Regions from separate parts of the Priestia megaterium genome, predicted to be linked through region 1. Evidence: riboswitches for the same ligand, from Rfam matches in the RefSeq annotation. Region 1 holds a riboswitch; each other region holds the start of a gene.
What was found. Region 1 has a riboswitch for cyclic di-AMP ahead of CEQ83_RS19790 (APC family permease). Riboswitches for the same ligand answer to the same signal wherever they lie in the genome.
Positions count from the first base shown of each region.

Region 2: another riboswitch for cyclic di-AMP. It lies ahead of CEQ83_RS18840 (potassium channel family protein); the one in region 1 lies ahead of CEQ83_RS19790 (APC family permease).
Region 3: another riboswitch for cyclic di-AMP. It lies ahead of kdpF (K(+)-transporting ATPase subunit F); the one in region 1 lies ahead of CEQ83_RS19790 (APC family permease).

Region 1 is NZ_CP023317.1:3,859,154-3,862,433, forward strand. Features, by position in the region: gene CEQ83_RS19790 (APC family permease) at 1-1,474, opposite strand, end outside; cyclic di-AMP (ydaO/yuaA leader) riboswitch at 1,637-1,780, opposite strand; gene CEQ83_RS19795 (N-acetylmuramoyl-L-alanine amidase) at 1,972-3,012, opposite strand.
Region 2 is NZ_CP023317.1:3,669,223-3,672,502, forward strand. Features, by position in the region: gene CEQ83_RS18835 (TrkH family potassium uptake protein) at 1-1,318, opposite strand, end outside; gene CEQ83_RS18840 (potassium channel family protein) at 1,322-1,981, opposite strand; cyclic di-AMP (ydaO/yuaA leader) riboswitch at 2,106-2,250, opposite strand; gene CEQ83_RS18845 (carboxymuconolactone decarboxylase family protein) at 2,366-2,824, opposite strand; gene CEQ83_RS18850 (Lrp/AsnC family transcriptional regulator) at 2,945-3,280, shown strand, end outside.
Region 3 is NZ_CP023317.1:2,986,053-2,989,332, forward strand. Features, by position in the region: gene kdpA (potassium-transporting ATPase subunit KdpA) at 1-1,220, opposite strand, end outside; gene kdpF (K(+)-transporting ATPase subunit F) at 1,245-1,325, opposite strand; cyclic di-AMP (ydaO/yuaA leader) riboswitch at 1,623-1,763, opposite strand; gene CEQ83_RS15040 (hypothetical protein) at 1,779-1,916, opposite strand; cyclic di-AMP (ydaO/yuaA leader) riboswitch at 1,989-2,131, opposite strand; gene CEQ83_RS15045 (undecaprenyldiphospho-muramoylpentapeptide beta-N-acetylglucosaminyltransferase) at 2,291-3,280, opposite strand, start outside.

The sequences.
Region 1 (3,280 bases):
ATGAATTTTCCACTACCTTTGTCATTCCTGCTACAGGAACAATGACCACACTTCCTTCAAGCTTTCCAATCTTTTCTCCTTGCTTAATACGAAGCTGCTCTCCTACCGCTTCATAATGCGTATGAATGCGATGAAAAATATAAACGATAACCGGTAAGAAAACGAGCACGGACCATACTTGTGAAAACTTCGTTGTAAACAAAATGATTAGCACCGTTAAGGTAATGAGGGCACCAATTAAGTTAATGGTTAGCTTTCCTTGCCAGCCGGCCGGCTTTTCTCTAAGCCATTTGACAATCATGCCTGTTTGAGAAAGCGTAAATGGAATGAACACTCCAACTGCATAAAGAGGAATTAATTGTTCCGTCGCTCCTTTAAAGGCGACAAGTAAGACAATAGAAGCAATTCCAAGGGTCACAATTCCATTTGAATAGCCTAGTCGATCGCCGCGAATTTGAAACATTCTTGGCATGTATTTATCAGACGATAAGTTTACGGCAAGCAAAGGGAAAGCTGAAAAACCTGTATTCGCCGCTAGCACTAAAATCAGAGCTGTGGTACCTTGAATAAAATAATAAAATCCATTTCGTCCAAATACACTCGATGCAATTTGTGATACAACCGTTTCATCTGCTTTTGGAGAAATGCCAAGCCAATAAGCTAAAAACGTGATGCCAGAAAATAAAACGGCTAAAATACCGCCCATCAGCATTAATGTATGAACAGCATTTTTTGCACCTGGATCTTTAAAGTTAGGCACTGCATTTGAAATAGCTTCTACACCAGTCAATGCCGAACAGCCTGATGAAAAAGCTTTTAATAATAAAAACAAACTAATACCTGGCACCACGGTACCGAGAGATGTATGAAGCTCAGGTGAAACTTGACCTGTCACTATTTTGAAGAAGCCCACCGCTATTAACAAAATAAGAGCAATAACAAATAAATAAACCGGATAAGCTAAGACAGAAGCGGATTCTGTTACACCTCGTAAATTTAAAACCGTAATAAAAATCACCAGCAAACACGCAATTACTACGTTATAGTGATGCAGCGTTGGAAAAGCCGAAGTTAAAGCATCGGTTCCTGCTGAAACACTCACGGCAACTGTTAAAATATAATCTACTAACAGTGATCCCCCAGCGATAAGTCCAGGATTTTCTCCTAAATTGGTTTTCGAAACAATATAAGCTCCTCCGCCTTGCGGATACGCATAAATAATTTGACGATATGAAAGAATTAAAGCCGTCAGCAGCACCAATACCCCAATCGCAATTGGAATCGAATACCAATAGGCAAGCACGCCCACTGTTGCAAGGACAATCAAAATCTGTTCTGTTCCATAAGCCACTGAAGATAAGGCATCTGATGATAAAATAGCCAGCGCTTTAAGCTTACTAAGCTTTTGATCGCCTAACTCTTTTGTTTTGAGCGGCTTTCCAATCAATAATCTCTTGAGAACTGAATAGTTCACGTAATTTCCCTCCGATGATTGCTTAGCTACTATTCACTGTTCGTTGCTAAGCTCCGTTACAAGTTCATGAATAAGTGATATTATCCCTAAAAAATACCTTTTTATGTTAAAAAAGCGCACAAAAAAAACACTAAGGGTTCTCAGCGTTTTTACACAGCTTAAACCTCCTCTCCAAAACGCTTATGGGGTTAGCTGTCGGATTCGGGCTATGAGAGTAGCCCTACCTTTTAAAAAAAAGGATTCACCCCAAGTGACAATGCACAAATTTGGGTCCCCCACTTCTGACGAATTAAGCGATAACAGGTCAATATAATTTTCGGTTAAAGAGTATGATCGATAACATGTTTCTTTCATAACTATCCTTTGTTCTTAGATAATATACTCCCGTACAAATGGTTTGTAAAGCATTATTTTACGTAAACGATAAAATAGTACTTAAGGCGCTTTTAAGGGGAAAACAAAAGGCCTTCTGCCTGCTTACAGAAGACCTGCTTTCTTTAACTTTTTGCTTTTAAAACGGCTGCTAGCTTGTTTTTCGTTTGAGGACCATAAATGCCATCTACATCATAAGGAAGATACACAAGCTGAAAACGTCTGACTGCATCTTTCGTTTGTACTCCATATATTCCGTCTACTGACCCTACTTTAAAACTAACCGCGTTTAATGCTCTTTGAAGCTGTTTCACTGCTTCTCCAGAATCGCCTTGTTTTAAAATTCCATTGGGAAGTGGATATTGTTCAGAAGGTGGTGTTGGAGTAGGTGTTGGTGAAGTTCCTGAAGGAATAACAATTGTTTTTCCAACCTGTAGTGTTAAAGGATCAGAAAGCCCTGTATTCGCTTCTTGAAGCTCCTGTACTGTTATGCCGTACTTCTGTGCAATACTGTACAGCGTATCTCCTTGCTTAATTGTATACGTTTTTTCACCTGGTTCAGAAGGTGATGGATTTGGTGTCGGTGTTGGAGATGGCGATGGATTTGGAACTGCACGACGAGGTAAATTTAAATATACGGCAATTCCTTTTGCATACGATTCACCCATGCTTTTTAAAAAAGCTTCATTTTGAAGAAGTGCTGCATCGGCGCTCCTATCAATAAAAGCTATTTCAGTTAGTACTGCAGGCATATTTGTTAAGCGAAGCACCGCATAATTGGCCGATTTTCGTCCACGATTCGGATGATTATACGACAGCAGCGTTGGCTGTACTTGCCCGTGCACAATCGATTGAAACGTTTTACTAGCATTGCTAGCGCTTCTATAAACATAATCTTCGTATCCTGTTCCTCCACCGGCATTTACGTGAATAGACATAAATGCATCTGCCCCCCACGAATTAGCTTGAGAAGCGCGCTGAGATAACGATAAAAAAGTATCTGTGGTACGGGTGGTTTTAATCGTAAAGTCACTGTAAGTGCTATTTAAATAGCTTATTAAATATTGTTGAATTTTTAACACTAAGTTTTTTTCATACAGTCCATTCGCTCCAACTGCTCCTGCATCTGCCCCACCATGTCCTGCATCAAGATAAATTTTTTTCATATTACTTGTCCCTCCTTATTGTTAACATATGCATGAGGGAAAAAAGTGCTACGTATACTAGCCTACTTAGTGAAAAATTACTAAAAAAGGAGATTGAGACATAACGAAATCACTTCAAACTCAAAACGAACAAATGGGATAAATGCGCTAGTATGGATGGCTTGTTACATCGCTGTTGAATTCCGTGCAAGGCTTCGCTTTCCGCGGGGGGGCTGGTGAGCCTCCTCGTCGCGTGCGCTACTGCGGAGTCTCACCTATTCCGCTTTTC
Region 2 (3,280 bases), 190 kb from region 1:
ATCCTAGCATTATATCTTCGTTTGGATAGCGAACGGCTTCACGCTTTTGCTTAGATAATGAAAACGCAAGGGTTAATGGCCCCACTTTTCCTAAAAACATGATAAAGATAATAATCACGCGTCCAAAGTATGAAAGCTCAGGAGTTGCTCCCATCGATAACCCCACTGTTCCAAACGCAGAAACCACTTCAAACATAATTTTTATAAACGGCAGGTTTTCTGAGATATTTAATAGAAAAATGGCCCCAAACACAAACATAATCGAAATCATCGTAATGGCTAGTGCCTTAAACACATGAAGAGGAAGAAGCCGTCTCTTTAACAGCACAATATCTTCCCTGCTTCGTAAAAATGCCCATACAGAAAAGACAATCACCACAAACGTTGTTAGTTTAATACCTCCTCCTGTTGACGCACTCCCTGCACCTATGAACATTAACATAACCATTAAAAATATGGTGGAATCATGTAGACTTCCTATATCGATACTATTAAAACCTGCTGTGCGTGTTGTTACCGCTTGAAAATAAGACGCCCACACTTTGTCTCCTAATGACAAACTTCCAAGTGTATGTGAATTGCCGTACTCTAAGAAAAAAATAAAAAGCATGGCAATCACGTTAATGGCAAACGTGCTGATAATCATAATTTTTGAATGCAGCGTTAGTTTTTTATACGATTTTTTTACCCACATATCAGCAAGAACGGTAAATCCTAACCCACCAATAATAAACAAAAAGGAAATCGTTATGTTAATAACGGGATCTCCTACATACTGAACTAAGCTGTCAGATAATAGTCCGAACCCTGCGTTATTAAAAGCTGAAATTGAATGAAACAAGCTAAAGAATAGCCCCTTAGACCATCCGAATTCCGGAACCCAGCGTATCGCTAAAAAGATAAGTGCAACAAACTCAATTAAAAATGAAAAGATAAACAGCCTTTTAACTAGCAGGACAACTCCGCCGACGCTCGTTTGATTTAATGCCTGCTGAACGAGCATACGCTCTTTAAATCCAATTTTTTTACCTAGCATCATAAAAATCAGCACGGCAAATGACATAATGCCAAGACCGCCTATTTGAATTAACAGCATAATAATCGTTTGACCGATGACGGTAAAACGCGTACCTGTATCTACGACGGCTAAGCCGGTCACTGTCATAGCGGAAGTAGATGTAAAAAGGGCGTCTACCCACCGGATTGGCTCAGTAGTAGAAAAAGGCATCATTAATAAAAGAGCACCAATAATAATTCCTCCGCCAAAAATGGAGACAAGCAGCTGCGGCGGCGTAAGCCTAACAATTTTTTTTTTCATAAGTTAAACTCCTTCTTCTTCAAAACGGTTTAAATCGCGATTATGTCCGATAACAATCAGCATATCTCCTTGTTCAATTGTTTCATGCGCCGTAGGCGAAATCACCATTTCCCCGTCTTTTCGCTGAAAACCGATAATATTACAGCCGTACTTTGCACGAATATTTAAATCAAACAGCGTTTTATTATGAAGTTTCTTAGAAGCGACAATTTCAACAATACTATAGTCTTTAGACAGTTCAATATAGTCAATAATTTTTTCTGACACCACGTGATGAGCAATCCGCTTCGCAATATCGCGCTCAGGATGAATGACTTTGTCCGCTCCTATTTTCTCCAGCACTTTTTGATGATACATATTCACCGCTTTTACCCATACTTGCTTAACGCCCATATCTTTTAAAAGCATCGTTGCAAGCACGCTTGCTTCGATATCGTCTCCAAACGAAATAAGAGCATGATCAACGTTACGAATGCCTAGCCCTTTTAAGCTAGCTTCATCAATTGCGTTCGCTTGCACGACATATGTAGCTGAGTTGCTATATTTCTTTACTACCTCCTGATTGCGGTCAATAGCGAGCACATCCACATCCAAATTAGCAAACTCTTCAACCAAACTGCCTCCAAAACGACCTAATCCCAATACAGCAAACTGTTTTTTCATAATGTATTTATTCCTTTCTTCAACTGCTGTGTGTTCTCTTAGCTTATACTTTTTCTAAAAAATTACATGTTTTTCTTAAAAAAAGCGCAAAAAAACACAGGAAGGCTCCTGTGTTTTTTCACACTCTTCCCCCTCAAAACGCTTGCGAAGTTAGCTGTCGGGTTCGGGTTTTAAGAGTAACCCTACCTTTTTAAGGATTCACCCCGGAGCACAATATGTGCGTAAATAATGGGTCCTCCGCTCCGTAATGGATTAAGCGATTTTTATTCAAATGTCTATGATCTATTTTTTAGAATAATCGATTCGATTCATGATACGTTTCACTTCACGAAAGCTATCTTACTCCTGTGGATTTTGTCTGTCAAGATATTTTTAGGGAAGACATCACTTGCGCTGCAAACTGCAAAAATCATATAAATCTAAACTGACAATCAGTTTGTGAAATTGATCAAACAAATTAATAACAGCCAAAAGCTCTAATAGCTGCGTATCACTGTAAAATTTCTTTAATTGATCCATATCAGCATCCGTCAAATCCCTTGGACGCACTCGGTATACATCTATAAATCGAAACAGCAGTCGATCTTTTTCTTCCAGCTCTTTTTCTCTTAACACTTTTTGATTAAGCGTCTTATCGCCTACATATGACATGCTCATACACGTCTCACAGCCGTTAACACCTGCTAGATAAAGCCTGATTTTTTCCTTAGTCTCTCTTTTTATTATATCACTGTTCCAAAGCTTGTCGTATAGCTCATCATACAACCTTTTTACATCTGGAATTAAATTCAGTGCTTTTTCAAAATTTGTTCCCTCTTCGTTTGTTAACAAAACTCTTGCCATTTTTTACTCACTCCTTTTTAATTATTATAGTAAGAAAAATGGAGATTTCAGATAACAAATAAAACATATTATCTGCTGTTACTAATCAAATGAAACATTAATATGAAAGAAGGTTTTCAATTGAAAATTGATGAAATTGATTTATCGATTTTGCAGGCACTGCAGCAAAACAGCCGTCTTTCCTTAAGAGAGCTAGGAAAACAAATTAACCTGTCTCCTCCTTCAGTGGCAGAGCGAGTAAGACAGCTAGAGAGCTTTGGTATTATAAAAGGATATACAATCGATATTGATTATGAAAAGCTGCAGTTGCCCGTCTCGTGTTTTATTGAAGTAACCATGAAAAACGGAGAGCACGAGCGTTTTAAACGATTTATTTCTCAGTATCCCTATGCTTTATTCTGTGAACGCATCGCCGGACAGGCTTGCTTCATTACAAAGCTTCAGCTTCCTCACCTG
Region 3 (3,280 bases), 870 kb from region 1:
TTTCCTTCAATTTTTTTACCTACGTATTCTGGTGTTCTTCCAACCATTAAACCTGATAAAAATACGGCGATAATGACGTACATCATGACATTCATAAATCCTGCTCCGACACCGCCGAATACGGTATTTAACATCATATTTCCAAGCGTTAACAACCCGGTAAGAGGCGTAAGAGTATCGTGCATGGTGTTGACTGCACCTGTTTCACTTGCTGTCGTCACGATGGCGTAAAGCGTCGACATGCCGACACCAAAACGGACTTCTTTCCCTTCCATATAACCGTTCGCTTCGTTCAAATGAAAAGCATCAAGTCTTGGATTGCCACCCCACTCTGTTACGAACGCTGTGCTTAAAATAACGATAAACAGCATACTCATCGCTACAAACAAAATGCGGCCTTGCTTACGCTTTCCGATCATTTTTCCGTATGTGAAAGGAAGTGCTGTTGGCAATAAAAGCATAAGGACGATTTGTAATACATTGCTCAACGCGTTAGGATTTTCAAATGGATGAGCTGAATTGACACCAAAAAATCCCCCTCCGTTGTTTCCTAGCTCTTTAATTGAAAGAAAAGAAGCAACTGGTCCCCTTGCTATTTGCTGTGTTGCCCCTTCTATTGTATGGGCAGTAACCGTTCCGCTTAACGTTTGAGGGACACCTAAAAACATAAATAAAATGCCTGTTATAAAAGCGATAGGAAGTAAAATACGCGTAATTGACTTTACAAAATCAACAAAAAAGTTTCCCATTTCTTTCCCTGCCAGCCCACGAATAAAAGCGATTGCTACTGCAAGTGCCGTTGCTGGTGCAGCAAACATCATAAATACAATGGCGGCCATCTGCGAGAAATAGGACAATCCTGATTCGCCGCTGTAGTGCTGCAAGTTCGTATTTGTCATAAAACTAATGGCCGTGTTAAAAGCAAGTGCCGGATCCATTCCTTTGATGTGGCTTGGGTTAAACGGCAGTACCCCTTGAAACCGGAAGATAAGGTACACCACAAAAATCATAAACGTATTCGCCAAAACAAGAGCAAATGCATATTGCTTCCACGTCTGATTAAGCCCTTTAATTCCTGCTGCTTTAAACATCACCGTTTCTATCTTTCCTATCAAGCTAGTGTTTTTATCGTTTGAAAACACATTCGCTATATAAATACCTACGGGCTTTGCAATAAGCGCTACAAAAACAAGCAGCAGCGCAACTGATAGTAGAAAAATCCCCACTTTTTATTCCTCCGCTTATTAAAATTGTTCTGGATTTAACAGTACATATACTAAATAAATTAAAACGAGAACTGAAATACCTGACAAAATGAACGACATGTTCACTTCTCCTCTCTGTCGTCTACTACATGAGACGACCAGCGAATAATTCCGTACATAGCAGTCGCTAATAAGGCAAGCGTTCCAAGCATCATCATATCCAAGTTGCTTCCTCCTAACTGTTTCCTGACAAAAATGATAGCTTCTAAGTTTAGTGACGGTTTCTTTTCATAAAGCATCACGTCCAAAAAAGCTAACCGCGAGACGTGATGCTATTTTTTTCCACTAAAAAACCGCAGAAGAGAGTTCTCTTCCGCGGTTTAATGCACGACAAATAAGCCGTGATTGACACGAATTTTTTACTCCCAAAACGCTTACGGAGTTAGCTGTCGGATTCGGGTTATGGAAGTAACCCTACTCAGTTAAGAGATTCACCCCTAGTACATACGTACAAAATATTGGGTCCCCCGCTCATAATTGATTAAGCGTATATTTGTTATTTAATTTTTAGACTTAATGATGACTTTTACTGCTGCGTTTAAAACTTTGATTAGCTAACGTAGACAAATAGCGGTTTGCTAGATCAAAAGATTGCTGGTCGCACATTGCCCGATATTCAATCATTTGAATCATTTGCTTAGATAAATGCATCCTGACGCTCCTTTCACCTATATTTTGAAAGGAGCGTACTATCCGCTGTTATAGAAAACGACCACGATTACACCATCCTCTCTCTTAACGCTTACGAAGTTAGCTGACGGGTTCGGGTCAAGAAAGTAACCCTACTCAATTAAGAGATTCACCCCTGATAATTGGGTCCTCCGCTCTTTCCTTCTCTTTCAGAAAAGACTCAGCGTTTCACAGTGGAACGTTTCATGAGAGTAATCTTACTCCTGTTAAAATTTACTGTCAACAACATTTTTTGAAATTTTAAAAGCTTTATTTTTCTATATTTATTCATTATTTTAAAATAATAATTCCAGAAGAAAAAAAGCGTTCTTATCGAGGAGATAAGAACGCTTTTTTTAGCTCATTTTCTCAATTTCATTTACAAGAATTGAAATAGCATCCGTTTTTGTTGCTTCACGCATTGTACGCTTCATTGTACTTGCCTGCTGCTGAAGCTCACTTACTTCACGTAAAAACAATTCTTTTGTTAACTGTTCTTCTTCTACAACCATACAGTAGCCTTTTTTCTTAAAAGATTGTGCATTTAAAATTTGATCTCCGCGACTCTGTGCTTTTGATAAAGGAATAATCATCATCGGTTTATGAAGAGCTAAAAACTCAAAAATGGCATTGGATCCACCGCGTGTAATCACATAATCAGTTGCCGCTAGAACATCAGGAAGCTGTTCGTTTACGTATTCTAACTGACGGTATCCTGACTCTTTTTCAAGGCTTGTATCAATATTGCCTTTTCCGCAAAGGTGTACAATTTGGAATTTCTTTTGCAGTTCAGGCAAAGACTCTCGAACGATTTCATTAATACGGCGTGCTCCTAAACTTCCGCCCATAATCGTTAAAATGGGGCGCTTATCATAAAAGCGTAGCCAGCTTTCCCCGTTCGCTGCGCTTCCGCTAAATAGCTCTTTTCGAATAGGTGAACCAACAACCTGCACTTTTTCTTTTGGAAAGTAGTTTGCGGCTTCATCAAAAGAAGTAAAAATTTTAGTGGCAAATTTCTGCGCAATTTTATTTGCCAGTCCCGGTGTTAAATCACTTTCATGAATGAACACGGGAATGTTTAAAGATTTAGCAGCCATTACCACAGGAACTGTGACGAAACCGCCTTTTGAAAAAACAAGAGAAGGCTTTAGTTTTTTCAGCACGCGACGTGCATCGCCAACCCCTTTTGCTACTCGAAATACATCTTTTACATTTTCCATATCTACATATCGACGCAGCTTCCCGCTTGAAATCGCATGATATGGAACGTTTAATTTTGTAATTAATTCTTTCTCAATACCATTGTGAGAACCGACATAATGGATATCCCATTTTTCACTGTCTAA